2 regions of the Buttiauxella sp. JUb87 genome follow, and region 2 is predicted to be linked to the other one. Evidence: predicted binding sites of a transcription regulator. Region 2 holds the regulator's gene; the other holds the start of a gene.
What was found. The regulator LexA, encoded in region 2, represses DNA repair genes until DNA is damaged. The targets are predictions, from matches to a motif close to TNCTGTATGTACATACAGNA.
Positions count from the first base shown of each region.

Region 1: mutH (DNA mismatch repair endonuclease MutH) is a predicted target of LexA. The motif match lies at 5,712-5,731, and genes of this name have one in related genera.

Region 1 covers NZ_SNVY01000016.1:447-8,332, reverse strand. Annotated here, with positions in the region: gene EC843_RS23915 (prepilin peptidase-dependent protein) at 1-455, opposite strand, end outside; gene thyA (thymidylate synthase) at 640-1,434, opposite strand; gene lgt (prolipoprotein diacylglyceryl transferase) at 1,441-2,316, opposite strand; gene ptsP (phosphoenolpyruvate--protein phosphotransferase) at 2,489-4,735, opposite strand; gene rppH (RNA pyrophosphohydrolase) at 4,748-5,278, opposite strand; gene mutH (DNA mismatch repair endonuclease MutH) at 5,965-6,651, shown strand; gene EC843_RS23880 (YgdI/YgdR family lipoprotein) at 6,783-7,001, shown strand; gene EC843_RS23875 (NADP(H)-dependent aldo-keto reductase) at 7,157-7,886, shown strand, end outside.
Region 2 covers NZ_SNVY01000010.1:83,744-91,629, reverse strand. Annotated here, with positions in the region: gene plsB (glycerol-3-phosphate 1-O-acyltransferase PlsB) at 1-2,246, opposite strand, end outside; gene EC843_RS21635 (diacylglycerol kinase) at 2,373-2,741, shown strand; gene lexA (transcriptional repressor LexA) at 2,850-3,458, shown strand; gene dinF (MATE family efflux transporter DinF) at 3,527-4,861, shown strand; gene EC843_RS21620 (CsbD family protein) at 5,152-5,361, shown strand; gene zur (zinc uptake transcriptional repressor Zur) at 5,504-6,019, opposite strand; gene EC843_RS21610 (cupin domain-containing protein) at 6,129-6,632, shown strand; gene EC843_RS21605 (conjugal transfer protein TraF) at 6,805-7,886, shown strand, end outside.

The DNA of each region.
Region 1 (7,886 bases), on a different contig from region 2:
CCTGTCACGTCACACACCCGGATCCGCCCCTGAGCTGAGAGCACCACGCGCCATTTTCCTGTCGCACTTTGCAACGTAACGTGGCCCGGCCAGGCGGTACTTCTGATGCCATAAAATCCAAGCCCTGCTGTTACTTCGGTAATATCGACATCAGCAAAAGGTTGAACCAACCGCCACCGCCCTGTAGACAGGCATTGGGTTGCTTCAATGAGCTTGCTGGACAGGCACCACGTTTTCCCGTGACGATTCACCGTGAGTAAATGGTCACGATTATGCCAGGAGGCATCACTGCGCAGCTGTTCGAATAAATGACGAATCTGTTGGATGGTTATCCACATGCGCTGCTGTTGTTGCCATTGTTGCCAGCCGTACATTCCGCCCGCGCTAAGTATCACGACAATGGCCATCACCACCATCATTTCTATCAGGCTAAATCCGTACTGTTTTGTTTTCATGGCGGCAGTGTGCCAGCCATAAAATTCCTGGCTACTGGCAAACGTTTGATTCTCGAGGCTTCTCGAAGGAAAGATTGGTGGTTGCTTTAGGTTGCAGAAGTGCTGGAAGGAGGCTCGCAATACCATTGCACAGGCAAAAAAAACCGGCGCACAAATGGCACCGGTTATGGCAGGCTGTGACTCGTTAGATAGCGACAGGTGCTTTGATCGCTGGGTGCGGATCGTAGCCTTCAATGTCGAAATCTTCGAAACGGTAGTCAAACAAAGATTCAGGTTTACGTTTGATTACCAGTTTTGGCAGTGCTCGCGGCTCACGTGTTAATTGCAGGCGAGTTTGCTCAAGGTGGTTGCTGTACAGGTGCGTATCACCGCCCGTCCAGACAAAATCCCCCACTTCAAGGCCACATTGCTGCGCCATCATATGCACCAGCAAAGCATAACTGGCGATATTAAACGGCAGACCCAGGAAAATGTCGCACGAGCGCTGGTAGAGCTGGCAAGAAAGTTTGCCGTCAGCCACGTAGAACTGGAAGAACGCATGGCACGGAGCTAACGCCATTTTATCCAGTTCACCCACATTCCACGCCGAAACAATAATACGGCGCGAATCTGGGTCGTTTTTAAGCTGGTTGATCACGGTGGTTAACTGGTCGATATGGCGGCCATCAGGGGTTGCCCATGAGCGCCACTGCTTGCCATAAACTGGACCGAGATCACCATTTTCATCTGCCCATTCGTCCCAGATGGAGACGTTGTTTTCGTGCAAATAGGCAACGTTGGTATCGCCTTTCAGGAACCACAGCAGTTCATGAATGATGGAGCGTAAATGGCAGCGTTTAGTGGTAACCAGAGGGAAACCATCTTGCAAATTGAAGCGCATTTGATGACCGAAAACCGACAACGTACCCGTGCCGGTACGGTCATCTTTTGGTGTGCCGTTTTCCAGCACATGTTTCATCAAATCAAGATATTGTTGCATGTTTCCTCACGAAAGCTGTTGCTGTGGACGGCGACGATACGCCCAAACCATCATAATCACACCGGCCACAATCATCGGAATCGAGAGGATTTGCCCCATGCTGATGTACTGAACCCACGCACCGGTAAACTGCGCATCTGGCTGGCGGAAGAATTCAACGATAATACGGAATGCACCGTAGCCAATCAGGAACAAGCCGGAAACGGCCCCCATCGGACGTGGCTTGCGGATATACAGGTTCAAGATAATGAACAGTACGATACCTTCCAGAACCATTTCGTAAAGCTGGGAAGGATGGCGTGGCAAGACACCGTAGGTGTTAAACAACGACTGCCATTCCGGGTGTGTCGCCAGCAGGCCAATATCTTCACTGCGAGAACCCGGGAATAACATGGCCCACTTGAAGCTCGGATCGACGCGGCCCCAGAGTTCGCCGTTGATGAAGTTGCCAAGGCGACCCGCACCCAGGCCAAATGGAATCAGCGGTGCGATAAAATCAGCAACCTGGAAGAATGAACGCTTAGTGCGGCGCGCAAACCAAATCATTACGCAGATAACACCGACCAGCCCGCCATGGAAGGACATGCCGCCATCCCAGACTTTAAACAGGTACAGTGGATCGGCAAGAAAAGTAGGCAGGTTGTAGAAGAACACATAACCAAGGCGCCCACCGAGGAATACCCCCAGGAAGCCAGCATACAGCAGGTTTTCGACTTCATCTTTCGTCCAACCGCTGCCTGGTTTATTGGCACGGCGGCCAGCAAGCCACATGGCGAACACGAAGCCGACCAGGTACATCACGCCATACCAGTGCAAAGAGACTGGCCCAATGGAAAAAATCACTGGGTCAAATTCAGGGAAATGCAGATAGCCACTATTCATCTGTCACCACAAACCATTGTTACCCCACCGAAAGCCGACGATGGGTTGCAAGTACGCATCTGTGCGGATGCGCTCCGAAAGCAGCGGATCATAGCACAAAGGGCACCAGGGTTAAGTCGCGGAAGTTGTAAAAGATATGTAATACCAGAAGTGAAAGGAAACGACAGGCGCCTTAGCGCCCGCCGCGAATCAAACCGCCCATACCACGACGCTCCATGAAAGACGCGACCTGGTGGCGCACTTCTGTCGCTAGCTGAGCCTCAAGACTACGCTGTGACAGCAATTGCACCTCTTCCAGACTAATGTGGCGCAGCAAATATTTAACACGAGCCACTGAACGGCCGTTCATCGACAAATGGCGATAACCCATGCCAACCAACAGCGCAACACACATTGGGTCGCCGGCCATTTCACCGCACAGACAGAGATCGATGCCGTGACGTTCAGCTTCTTTGGCAATGTGATTCAATGCGCGCAGCATAGCCGGATGCAGGCTGTCATACAGACTTGCGACGCGGGTATTGTTACGGTCAACGGCCAGTAAATATTGCGTCAGGTCATTAGTACCGACAGAGATGAAGTCAACCCGGCTGGCAAGATGGCCCAGCATGAACACCATTGATGGGACTTCCACCATGATGCCAATACGCAGTTTTGGTAATTCATAACCGAGTACTTCTTCTACTTCGCGCCCAGCGCGGTCTATCAGACGACGCGCTTCGTCTATTTCATCGATGCTGGTAATCATCGGCAACAGAATACTCAGGTTGCCAGTGGCAGCATTGGCACGCAGCATAGCTCGCACTTGCACCAGGAAAATTTCGGGTTGGTCAAGCGTGATGCGGATCCCACGCCAGCCAAGACACGGGTTCTCCTCACTGATTGGCATGTATGGCAATTGTTTATCCGCCCCCACATCAAGCGTTCGCAGCGTGACGGGCTTATCGTTAAACATTTGCAACATCCCCTGATACTGGGCGACTTGCTCTTCTTCCGATGGAAAACCACTTTGCAGCATGAACGGGATTTCGGTGCGATACAGACCAATGCCATCAATGCGGCTGCCAAGCAGTTGTTCATGTTCAGGGCTCAGACCTGCATTCAACATCACCTGGACACGCTCACCGCTTTTCAGCGCTGCCGGGCTATCAACGTCATCCTCTACCAGGCGGGTAAGTTCGTTCTCTTCGGTAATGAGGCGCTGGTATTCCTGCAACAGCACCGTTTCCGGGTCAACCAACAATTCACCACGGTAGCCATCGACAATTAAAGTACGGCGATGCAATACCGAAGGCTGAATATCCGCCCCCATAACTGTTGGGATGCCCAACGCACGTACCATGATGGCGGCATGGGAGTTTGCCGCACCGTCGCGCACCACCACACCAACCAGGCGGTTTTGCGGCAACTCGGCGAGCGTGGTTGCGGATAACTCATCGGCCACTAAGACAAAGCGTTCAGGCCACGTGTTCGCACTCTGAATGGTGTCATCGAGATGGAACAACAAGCGTTGGCCGAGGGTACGCAGGTCGCCTGCACGTTCTTTTAAGTAGCCGTCAGTCAGGCTTGCGAATTGCTCCGCAAACTTTTCGATAACTTTTTTAACTGCCCATTCCGCAACCGAGCCTTTGTCCACTTCTTCGAATAATTCTCGACGAAGCCGGGCATCGGTTAACAGGTGCGAATAGAGATCAAAGATAGCTGCCGTTTCTTTCTGAGCCCCAGCTGCAAAGCGTTTGCTGTAGCGGCGAAACTCGTTAGACGCCTCTTCCAGTGCGGCAGTAAGGCGCTCTCGCTCAAGCGTGGTATCCAGTGTCGACGCTTCAGAAACTTGCTCCATTAACGGGAGCGTCGAATCCATCCAGCCCTCAGCAATCGCCACGCCCGGCGATGCAGGCAATGCCCGAATACGTGTCTGGCGGTACTGGCCGAATAAGGCGGCTAACTGTGATTGAGAGAGGATGGCGGCCATTTGTGTGGCGAGTGTGACGAGGAAGGACTCCTCGCTTTCATCATATTGCCGGTGCTCACGTTGTTGCACCACCAGCACACCCAATAACTGGCGTCGTTGGATGATTGGCACCCCAAGGAAGGCTCGAAAACGTTCCTCTTTTACTGCGGGAACATATTTAAAGCTCGGGTGTTTTTGCGCATCAGCAAGGTTTATCGGCTCAGCAAGGCGCCCGACCAACCCGACAATGCCTTCATCAAATGCGAGTGTTATGGTGCGACCACGCGGCTTTTTAAGGCCGCGCGTCGCCATCAGGTAAAAGCAACGCCGGTCATGATCTGCGAGATAAACCGAGCATACCTCGGTGTCCATCGCAAGGCAGATATCTGTAACCAGAATATCCAGCGCCTCATTGAGGCGCGGAGCGCTGGCAACCTTCTCGACTATTTCTCGCAAACGGGTGAGCATTTTTCGCGTGACTTAACCTCTTTTACGTCGCCAGGCAGGCGCGTTATTACGTGGTGGCGCAACTTCCTGCAGCGGCATTACGACGCTGGCAAACTCTTTCATCACCCGACGATAAACATCGCGTTTAAAGGAGACAACCTGACGAACCGGATACCAATAGCTAACCCAACGCCAGCCATCAAACTCTGGGGTACTACTGGTTTGCATATTGATATCGTTATCGCTGCTGATCAACTGCAAGAGAAACCATTTTTGTTTCTGGCCGATACAAACCGGCTTTGTGTCCCAACGCACCAAACGTTTAGGTAACTTGTAACGTAACCAGTTTCGGGTCGAGGCGAGTATTCGGACATCTTTTCGCTGTAACCCCACTTCCTCGAAAAGCTCCCGGTACATTGCCTGTTCCGGGGATTCGCCAGGATTGATGCCACCTTGCGGAAACTGCCAGGAATGTTGACCAAAACGCCTGGCCCACATCACTTGACCCTGCCGATTACAGATTACGATACCAACATTCGGGCGGTAGCCATCATCATCGATCACCGGACTACCTCAAAACAAACTTAGATTAGGGCGATTGTTTCATACAAGCGCTAGACGGTAAACCACTGTGTAACGGTTGCAAGAAGGAATAACAATTGAATAACTCACAAAATATGACCGAGTTATAAACATTAGCCAGTTTGGAGCATGGGGTTTATTCACTTTTTCTGTGGATATAACTGTGAAGAACTACCTGATACTCTCGGGACAACTTAGGATAAGTCTAAATTCATCGTGATTTTCATAAATAAAAAAAACATAAATTTCAGTTAGATAACCAATGATATATCAACTTACACCCAGGAAGTGTGACGATCGTCACATGCCAGAACCTCACACTGATGAAAGATCGACCAATGACGTTTTTATCCACAGATTGTGCCAACAAGTTAGTCACAAACTGGTGAAAAAATGGGTTTTACCCCCCAGTCAAGGCTGTAAATCGAACCAGTAGTGAGCTTTTTTACCAGTTATCCCATTTTTCTGTGGATAACCCAGTGTAAGATCCTGTTCATTGCCAGTGACCAGAATGGGAAAAGGTTTTTACAGAATCCAAAACCTTTCCTTTTTGACGATAAAAATGATTCAAAATCAGTACATTGCCATTCTTACCCCCGACACGCTAAACTATTTCCATCTTGTGGGTAAACCACGTTCATTTTTTAACCGATCGGCAATCAGGCACAATGGAAGCACTTCGTCCTTTACTTAACCCTCCAGAAAACGAACAGATTTTACTGGCTCAAGCCCAGAAACTCGCGGGATATACGCTGGGTGAATTGGCGACGTTAGCCGATTTGCCGATCCCTAAAGATCTGAAACGTGACAAAGGTTGGATCGGGGTTCTACTTGAATTGTGGCTGGGTGCCAGTGCTGGGAGCAAACCCGAGCAAGATTTCGCAGCACTAGGTATCGAATTAAAAACCATCCCGGTTGATAGACTTGGTCGCCCACTGGAAACCACTTTTGTTTGTGTTGCCCCACTCACCGGCAATACTGGCGTGGTTTGGGAAACCAGCCATGTGCGCCACAAGCTAAAACGCGTGCTGTGGATCCCTGTTGAAGGAGAGCGGCAAATTCCGCTGGCGGAAAGGCATATCGGCTCACCATTATTGTGGGCACCTTCAGCAGAGGAAGAGCGGCAGCTACGTTTGGATTGGGAAGAGTTGATGGATTTAATTGTGCTGGGCCAGGTCGAACGTATCACTGCCCGTCATGGTGAAGTACTGCAGTTGCGTCCGAAAGCTGCCAACAGTAAAGCGTTAACTGATGCGGTGGGTGCCGACGGCGCACCAATTCGGACGTTACCACGCGGTTTTTATCTAAAAAAGAACTTTACAGCGGCTCTGCTAGCTAATCATTTCTCGTTGTAGATTCATTTGGCTTGCCCCCTGATTCTGGCTTCCCTTCTGTTTCTTTTAAGAATTTACTGCTTATCATCTCTGGCTAGTCGAGTTATTACTAGACTGTATAGGTCATACCAAACCACACGAGGCGAATAACGATGAAAAAATGGGCAGTTCTTATTTCCGCTGTCGGTCTGGCATTTGCGGTTTCCGGTTGTAGCAGTGATTACGTGATGGCGACCAAAGATGGCCGTATGATCCTGACTGACGGGAAACCCAAAGTCGATGACGACACAGGCTTAGTCAGCTATCGCGATCAGCAAGGCAACGAGATGCAAATTAATCGCGATGATGTTTCACAAATCATTGAACGCTAGAAAATACAGCCTTTAAAGGTCAGCGCCTCGCTGGCCTGTAACACTTTTTCTTCACTTACCCTCTTCCGCTTTTGCTCCCCCTCTGCCATGTTTATAGTCCATTTTTTGTCGGGCGCTCGCCTGACCGATAAGACATAAGAATAAGGAAAGCGGCTATGCAATATCACCGTATCTCCCACAGCTCCCTTGAAATAAGTACGCTAGGGTTGGGAACCATGACGTTTGGTGAGCAAAACAGCGAAGCCGACGCACATGCACAGCTTGATTACGCAGTACACCAGGGCGTTAACCTGATTGATGTCGCAGAAATGTACCCTGTCCCACCACGCCCGGAAACACAAGGGTTAACAGAGACCTATGTCGGTAACTGGCTAAAGCAGCGCGCGAATCGCGAGAAGCTGATCATTGCCACCAAGGTCAGCGGCCCAAGCCGCAATAATGATGTTGGCATTCGCCCAAACCAAATGCTGGATCGCAGGAACATTCGTGATGCGCTGGATGCCAGCCTGAAGCGTCTGCAAACCGACTATATCGATCTCTATCAAGTTCACTGGCCGCAACGCGCCACCAACTGCTTTGGCAAGCTGGGTTATACGTGGACCGATAACGCAGTGCCGGTCACATTGCTTGAAACCCTGGAAGCACTGACTGAGTTCCAGCGTGCCGGGAAAATCCGCTACATCGGTGTATCCAACGAAACGCCGTGGGGCGTTATGCGTTACCTGCAACTGGCTGAAAAACATGATTTACCGCGCATTGTCACCATCCAAAACCCGTACAGTCTGGTAAACCGCAGCTTTGAAGTGGGGCTGGCGGAGATCACTCAGCGTGAAGGTGTTGAGCTGCTGGCCTATTCCTGCCTGGGGTTCGGCACACTGACCGGGA
Region 2 (7,886 bases):
TCCGGTGCATTAATGCCATGCAAAACAGACAAACGCTGGGCAACGGTGCGGCTTTCACGCTCCAGTGTCCCACGGTTAATCGACGGATTTGCGCTCAGCAACCAGAAGGTAATCGCATAACGCTGTAGCGTTTCGCGAACACCTGCTGCCAGCAGCTGCATGGTGCGTGAACGAGCAGGATTAATCTGCACTTCATCGCCTGCCAGTGTCACCAGTTCCTGACGAACCAGTTCATTGAGCATGATGTCAATTTCACCAGCAAGTTCGGTCGTGCTCCAGCGCAAGAACAGTTCAGCCTTCAGCATCGGGTAAAGCAGCTCGACCTGACGCAGCAGTTCGTTACGGTCAATACGGCGATGTTGAGTAATAATTGCCGCCAGCAGAGAAGGCAACACCAGCATATGCAGGATGTTGTTACGGTAATAAGTCATCAGAACCGCCTGCTCGCGCGGCAGAATGATGATGTCACCGATGGTGTCTTTCTCAACTTCAAACTTGTTCATCTGCAATGCGTGTTCAATCAGCGCTTCTGCTGGCTGGTCTGGTGCGGTCGCGTCCGGTGAATAAGGCACATTACGCAACAGGCTCAGGTAGCAGTTGAGCTGCTCGGTCAGTTGCTCACGGGTAAGTGAACGCTGACGCGAGGCCAACAGCGCGGTACAGCACAGGTTCATGGCATTTGCCGCACCGGCATTGTTAATACGCACCATCAGTTCAGCGGCAATTTCATTGACCGTTGGCGTCAACCATGCCGGGCGGATGGCCTCAATCGGGTCGATTGAATCGCGCCACTCTGGAACACGCTGGTTCAGGAACGTCATCAGCGGCATCGGTTCGCCAAAGTTAACATAGCCCTGGCCGAGGTTACGCAGCTTACTCAGCCCGCGCACCATCTGCATGAAACTCTCTTTCTCTTTGGTCGCGCCACGCAGCTCTTTCGCGTAAGTCCCCACTTCCATTACATGCTCATAACCAATGTAAATTGGCACCAGGGTAATAGGGCGAGTACCGCCGCGCAGCATGGCCTGGATGGTCATCGACAGCGTGCCGGTTTTCGGGTCGAGCAAACGCCCGGTACGAGAACGGCCACCTTCCACAAAGTATTCAACGGAATAGCCACGGCTAAACAGCTCGCCCAGATATTCACGGAACACGGTGGAGTAGAGTTTGCTGCCTTTAAAGGTACGGCGGATAAAGAACGCACCGAGGCGGCGGAAAATCGGGCCGGCTGGCCAGAAATTCAGGTTGATACCCGCTGCGATGTGCGGAGGAACCAGCCCCTGGTGATAAAGCACGTAGGACAACAGCATGTAGTCCATGTGGCTGCGATGGCAGGGCACATAGACAATCTCGTGGCCGTCATGAGCCAGTTGGCGCACGCGTTCAGCGTTATGAACGTTGATGCCCTGGTACAAACGGTTCCACGTCAGACCTAACACGCGGTCAGTCAAACGCACGGCTTCATACGAGAAGTTAGCGGCAATCTCTTCCATCAAAGCAACAGCATTCTGCTGGGCTTTTTCATGGGAGATTTTCTTGCTGCGCGCTTCATCTTCTACTGCACGAGCGATAGCTTTTGAGGCCAGTAGCTTATTGAACAGATCCTGGCGTACCGGCAGACGCGGGCCGACAGTCGCTAAACGCTGGCGAGCAAAGTGCATACGCGCTACGCGAGCCAGTTTTTGGGCGATTTTTTTGTCTGTACCGTGGTCGGTTGCCATCTGGCGCAGCGAAACCGGAGCGGAGAAACGCACAAAGCTGTCGCGCCCAAGCCAGGAAACAGCGAAAAATTTCTGGACGCCGTTCAGCATCTTTAATGGCGGATTCACTTCGCCTTTTTCGCGCCCAGGGGAGCGGCCAAACATCACCGATACTGGCACCATCTGCACATCCAGATTTGGATTGCTGCGGTGTAAGTCGAGGTAATCGTGGAACAGTTTGATCGACTCTTCTTTTGGCGTGTAATAAGTGAAAACACGCGGGCCGCCATGGATAAAGACATAGCGCGGCAATACCGCACCGTCGATTTCTAACGGCTCGAGAGGGTCGGGCAAGTTATGCGCGAGACATTGTGCGCGCAGCGTTAATAAGTCCGCCTTGGAGTTATACGGCAGGACATACATAATCGGGCGTGTGGGATCTAAGCCCAGTTCGGCTTGTGGATCTGCCGGAATGGACTTGCTCTTTACCAGAACGCCTAATGGTAAATTAAGTAATTTGTAGTAGATTCTTGGCCAGCCTGACATAAACGATGTAAAGCCTCAGGTTAATGATGCAAATTCGCCGCAAGAATATCAGAATCTGGCTCAGATTTCTGTGGCGTTGCAATATAGATAAGCATTGACCCAAATAATTTGAAAAGGTTTCCCAAAATGGCGAGCAGTACCACTGGACTTACCCGTATCATCAAAGCCGCAGGCTACTCATGGAAAGGGCTCAAAGCAGCCTGGATTAACGAAGCGGCTTTCCGCCAGGAAGGGGTTAGCGCGCTCATCGCCATCGCCATCGCCTGCTGGTTAGATGTTGACCCTATCACCCGTATTTTACTGATTGGTTCTGTTGTGCTGGTCATGATTGTCGAAATTCTCAATAGCGCTATCGAGGCGCTTGTTGACCGTGTTGGTACCGATTACCACGAGCTTTCAGGACGGGCCAAGGACATGGGGTCTGCTGCCGTATTAATCGCCATTATCCTCGCAGTTATTACCTGGGTCACACTGCTTTGGCCGCATTTGCGATGATCTTTCCAGAATAGTTAAGTCCCTGGTTTTTTGCTCAATTTGTGGTTCCAAAATCGCCTTTGACTGTATATACTCACAGCATAACTGTATAAACACCCAGGGGGCGGAATGAAAGCGTTAACTACCAGGCAGCAAGAGGTGTTTGATCTTATTCGGGATCATATCAGCCAGACCGGCATGCCACCGACTCGTGCCGAGATTGCTCAACGTCTGGGGTTCCGTTCTCCGAACGCCGCTGAAGAGCACCTGAAAGCACTTGCCCGTAAAGGCGTCATTGAGATTATCTCTGGTGCGTCGCGCGGTATCCGCTTGCTGGTGGAAGAAGTTACCGGTATTCCGCTGGTTGGGCGTGTTGCTGCGGGGGAACCACTCCTTGCACAACAGCACATCGAAGGCCATTACCAGGTTGACCCATCACTGTTTAAACCAAATGCCGATTTCCTGTTGCGCGTTAGCGGGATGTCTATGAAAGACATCGGTATTATGGACGGCGACCTGCTTGCAGTTCATAAAACTCAGGATGTGCGTAACGGCCAGGTTGTGGTGGCGCGTATTGACGACGAAGTGACTGTTAAGCGCTTAAAGCAGCAGGGTAATACCGTTCATCTTCTGCCTGAAAATAGCGAATTTGAACCTATTGTGGTTGACCTGCGCGAACATAACTTCTCTATTGAAGGGTTGGCGGTTGGGGTAATTCGCAACGGCGACTGGCTGTAAACTTCTCCAGATGATGCGCTTTAATGCGCATCATCGTCTTAATTCTCTTATCTCTTCCTGGATTGGCCATGCGATTTTTCTCGACGGCTGACAGAGCTCTCTGGCGCCTCGCCTTACCCATGATTTTTTCCAACATCACCGTGCCTTTACTGGGCCTTGTTGATACCGCGGTAATTGGTCATTTGGATAGCCCTGTTTATCTTGGCGGTGTCGCTATTGGTGCGACGGCAACCAGCTTCTTATTTATGCTGTTGCTGTTTTTGCGCATGAGCACCACCGGTTTAACTGCCCAGGCATTTGGTGCCAATAATCCCTCTGCTTTAGCGCGTGCACTGGTTCAGCCCTTGCTATTGGCGTTAGGAGCAGGGGTGGCGATCGTCTTACTGCGTGAACCGCTGATATCCCTGGCCTTGCATATCGTCGGCGGCAATGAAGATGTTTTGTTGCAGGCCCGGCGATTCCTTGAAATACGTTGGCTTAGTGCGCCAGCCTCGCTTGCCAACCTGGTCTTGTTGGGCTGGTTGTTAGGCGTTCAGTATGCGCGTGCGCCAGTTATCTTGCTGGTTGTCGGAAACGTACTGAATATCGTGCTGGATGTGTGGCTGGTTATGGGGCTACACATGGATGTTCAGGGCGCGGCACTCGCCACCGTCACCGCAGAATATGCGACGTTTATCATTGGTTTGCTGATGGTGAAAAAGGTCATGGGTTTGCGCGGAATCAGCTTTGAGATGCTCAAAGAGTCCTGGCGCGGGAATGTGCGGCGTCTGCTGGCACTCAATCGCGACATCATGCTGCGCTCGCTGTTGCTACAGGTCTGTTTCGCCTCAGTCACTATCTTTGGTGCGCGGTTAGGTAGCGAAATCGTCGCGGTTAACGCCGTGTTGATGACGCTATTAACCTTCACCGCCTATGCGCTCGATGGGTTCGCCTATGCCGTTGAAGCCCATTCCGGGCAGGCGTTTGGCGCTAAAAACCGTGGTCAATTGCTCGAAGTATGGGGCGCTGCATGTCGCCAGGCGGGCTTAGTCGCTCTTATGTTCGCCGCTGTGTATGCGCTGTTTGGTGAGCACATTGTTTCGCTTCTTACCTCTATCCCGGAATTGCAGCTACAGGCAGACCGCTACTTGCACTGGCAGATTGTTTTGCCCGTTGTTGGTGTCTGGTGTTATTTGCTGGACGGCATGTTTATTGGCGCAACGCGAGGTACGGAAATGCGCAACAGCATGGCGGTTGCGGCATTGGGATTTGGGCTGACGTTGCTCACCGTGCCTTATCTGGGAAATCATGGTCTGTGGTTATCCGTGGCTGTGTTCCTGGCTTTGCGCGGACTGTCTTTGGGATGGATTTGGCGTCGCCATTGGCGGGATAACAGCTGGTTTCCGGCTGGAACTCCTGATTAGTTACAGCTCATAGTTAGTTACAACTCATAGTTAGTTACAACTCATAGTTAGTTACAACTTCTGACGCGCTTTTAATCGCACTCCAGTATGCTGATTTGCCACCTGATTTTGGGGCAAGTCAGCATCATTTCTGTTACTTCTGTGGTTCAATGTTCTTAGTTTTCCCCTCACTGCCATATCCTTGACTACAATTATTTCCACGTCCAGCAGATAGTGAGTGTCAGCCAAACGGCAGCACCTGGGCGTTGTTAACTATTAGCAGTTCTTAACCGAACGATGAGGATATTATTATGAATAAAGACGAAATCGGCGGTAACTGGAAACAGTTCAAAGGCACAGTAAAAGAGAAATGGGGCAAACTGACAGACGATGACATGACCGTCATCGAAGGGAAACGCGATCAGCTTGTCGGTAAAATTCAGGAACGCTATGGATATGCGAAAGATCAGGCAGAGAACGAAGTCGTTGATTGGGAAAAACGTAACGATTACCGCTGGTAATCTCATCCCTCAGATGTGTTAACTCTCATAGGCTAACCTGCCCTGGTACATGGATGTACCGATCCCCTCCATACTTCAAGCTACATCTTTTGGCTGCATTCACTTACCGCTTCAATGCAACTCGAATTATTTCGGGTTCAGGCTAGCGTGACTTCTTCTTACTCTGAATGGTGTGGTCATGCCCGCATTCTTCCGGGTGGCTACAGGCTTCAACTTCCGCACACGCGCTGCATAAACCATGCGCCTCAATGACATTGTGGTGTAGAGCAAATCCTGACTGGGCAGCCAGTTGATTCATAATATCTTCCACACCTTCCGCGCTATGCTCCTTCACCGCGCCACACCTGTCGCAAATCAACATCGCTGATGAGTGAGTCGGCTGATCAATCAGATGGCACAAAACATAGCTGTTGGTTGACTCGACGCGATGGACAAAGCCTTGTTCGAGAAGAAAATCGAGCGCACGATACACCGTCGGGGGTTTAGCTTGCGGTTCACTGGCGCGAAGTAAATCCAGCAAATCATAAGCGCTGATTGCACCCGCTTGCTGCGTCAATAAACGCAACACTTCCAGGCGTTGTGGTGTCAGGCGCACATTACGCTGTTCGCATAGTTTTTCAGCCTGCGCTAACACGTTTTGTGAAGTCGTGATGTCCATCAGCATTCCCCTGTAGATTAGCCCTACACTCTATCACAACGCGCAATAAACGCCGAGTGGTGCGCCATGCTGGCCACAGCCTTTTGAGATGACTATCCCGGAGTTTGCTATGAATAAACCTGATTGCATTCGTCACTGGAAAGAACTGGAAGGTGAAGATGACTCAACTTATCCAGACAGTACTGAATTGTTTTCCATTGGCGCGCCATTGGCTCGCAAACTTGGGCTAACACGCCTGGGGATTCACCACGAGCGCCTGCTCCCTGGCCGCCGGACGTCCTATCCGCATGCGGAAAGTAGCGAGGAAGAGTTTGCTTATGTTCTGGAAGGGCATCCACAGGTGTGGATTAACGGCCACCTTTACTCACTTGAACCGGGTGATAGTGTTGGTTTCCCGGCCGGGACGGGCGTCTGCCATACCTTCATCAACAACACCGAGCATGAAGTCCGGTTGCTGATTGTGGGTGAGGCCAACAAAGCCGAAAACCGAATTTATTACCCGCTAAACGCGAGCTATGCCGCACAACGCCAGGATCGCTGGATTGACCACCCGCCGCAGTTTTTTGGCCCACATGACGGCCATCCTTCACGAAAACCGAACGGTAAACTATAAATAAGTTTACAGGGAATTTTTGAACTCATAATCCTGATGGAGAGAAACGGGATTTCGATGGGATAAACATCCCCCTTTTTAGCTTTTTATTCACAGCAATAGTCCGCCTCTGTTCAGTCATAACTGGCAGGGGCAAGTTATGAAATCTGATTAACAGACGGGCGAGCGGTGAATGAAAAAAATTAAAACTCTGGTGGCGTTCAGCGCTGCCTCTTTATTTGTGGCAAATCAAGCCAGTGCGGCAGGTACCTGGTCAGAAGCTCGTAGTGATGCAATGGGGGGGACGGGCGTTGCTTCAGCGAGTTATGGAAGTGGAGTGCTAACAAACCCTGCGCTGCTGGCAAAGGCAAAACAGGACGACTCAGTGACAGTTATTTTGCCCTCCGTGAGCGGGCAAATGACAGATAAAGATAACCTGCAGGATCAGATTGATGGCATTAGCGATACGGTCGATCAATACCAGAACGTTATCGACGATCTTACCCTGCAGGATATCCTTTTAAACCCAAATGGTTCACTTGGTCAGCTTCAGGGCGCTGCGGGGAGCTTGGCTGGCGAACTGGAAGATCTGCGAGGTCAAACAGCAAACGCGAAAGCCGGGGCGAGTATCGCAGTCAGTATTCCAAATGATGTGCTGTCGATGGCATTTGTCGCAAAAGCCTATGCGCGAGCACATGTGAGTTCCTCTATTGATCAACAAGATATTGATTATCTGCACAGCATCGCGAATTCCAGGGTTGTTGCCGGGGGAGTCGCACTAGATGCTGCCGTTAATGGCTCTGATGTTATCACCAGCAATCTCAACTCCACTGCATCTGGGCGCGGCGCAATTGTCTCCGACTATGGTGTGGCGCTGGCGAAACAGTTTGATCTAAACGGCGTGCCTGTCTCTGTTGGCATCACGCCGAAACTGCAAAAAACCTGGCTGTACAACTACACCACATCAATCTATTCCTACGACAGCAGCGACTGGAAAAATAGCCGCTATCGTAACGACGACACTGGCTTTAACGTTGATGCGGGTGTGGCAGCTGATTTTGGCGAAAACTGGACTGTCGGTCTGAGCGGCCAGAACCTGATTTCACATGACATTGATACCAAAGATATCCTGATCACAAATGGCAGGACGGGCGAAACCGTCAACTATAAAGACACTTATCAGATTCGCCCGTTAGTGACGGCGGGCTTAGCCTGGCATAACGATTTCATCACCCTTAGCGCCGACGGCGATCTCACCGAAACAAAAGGTTTCAA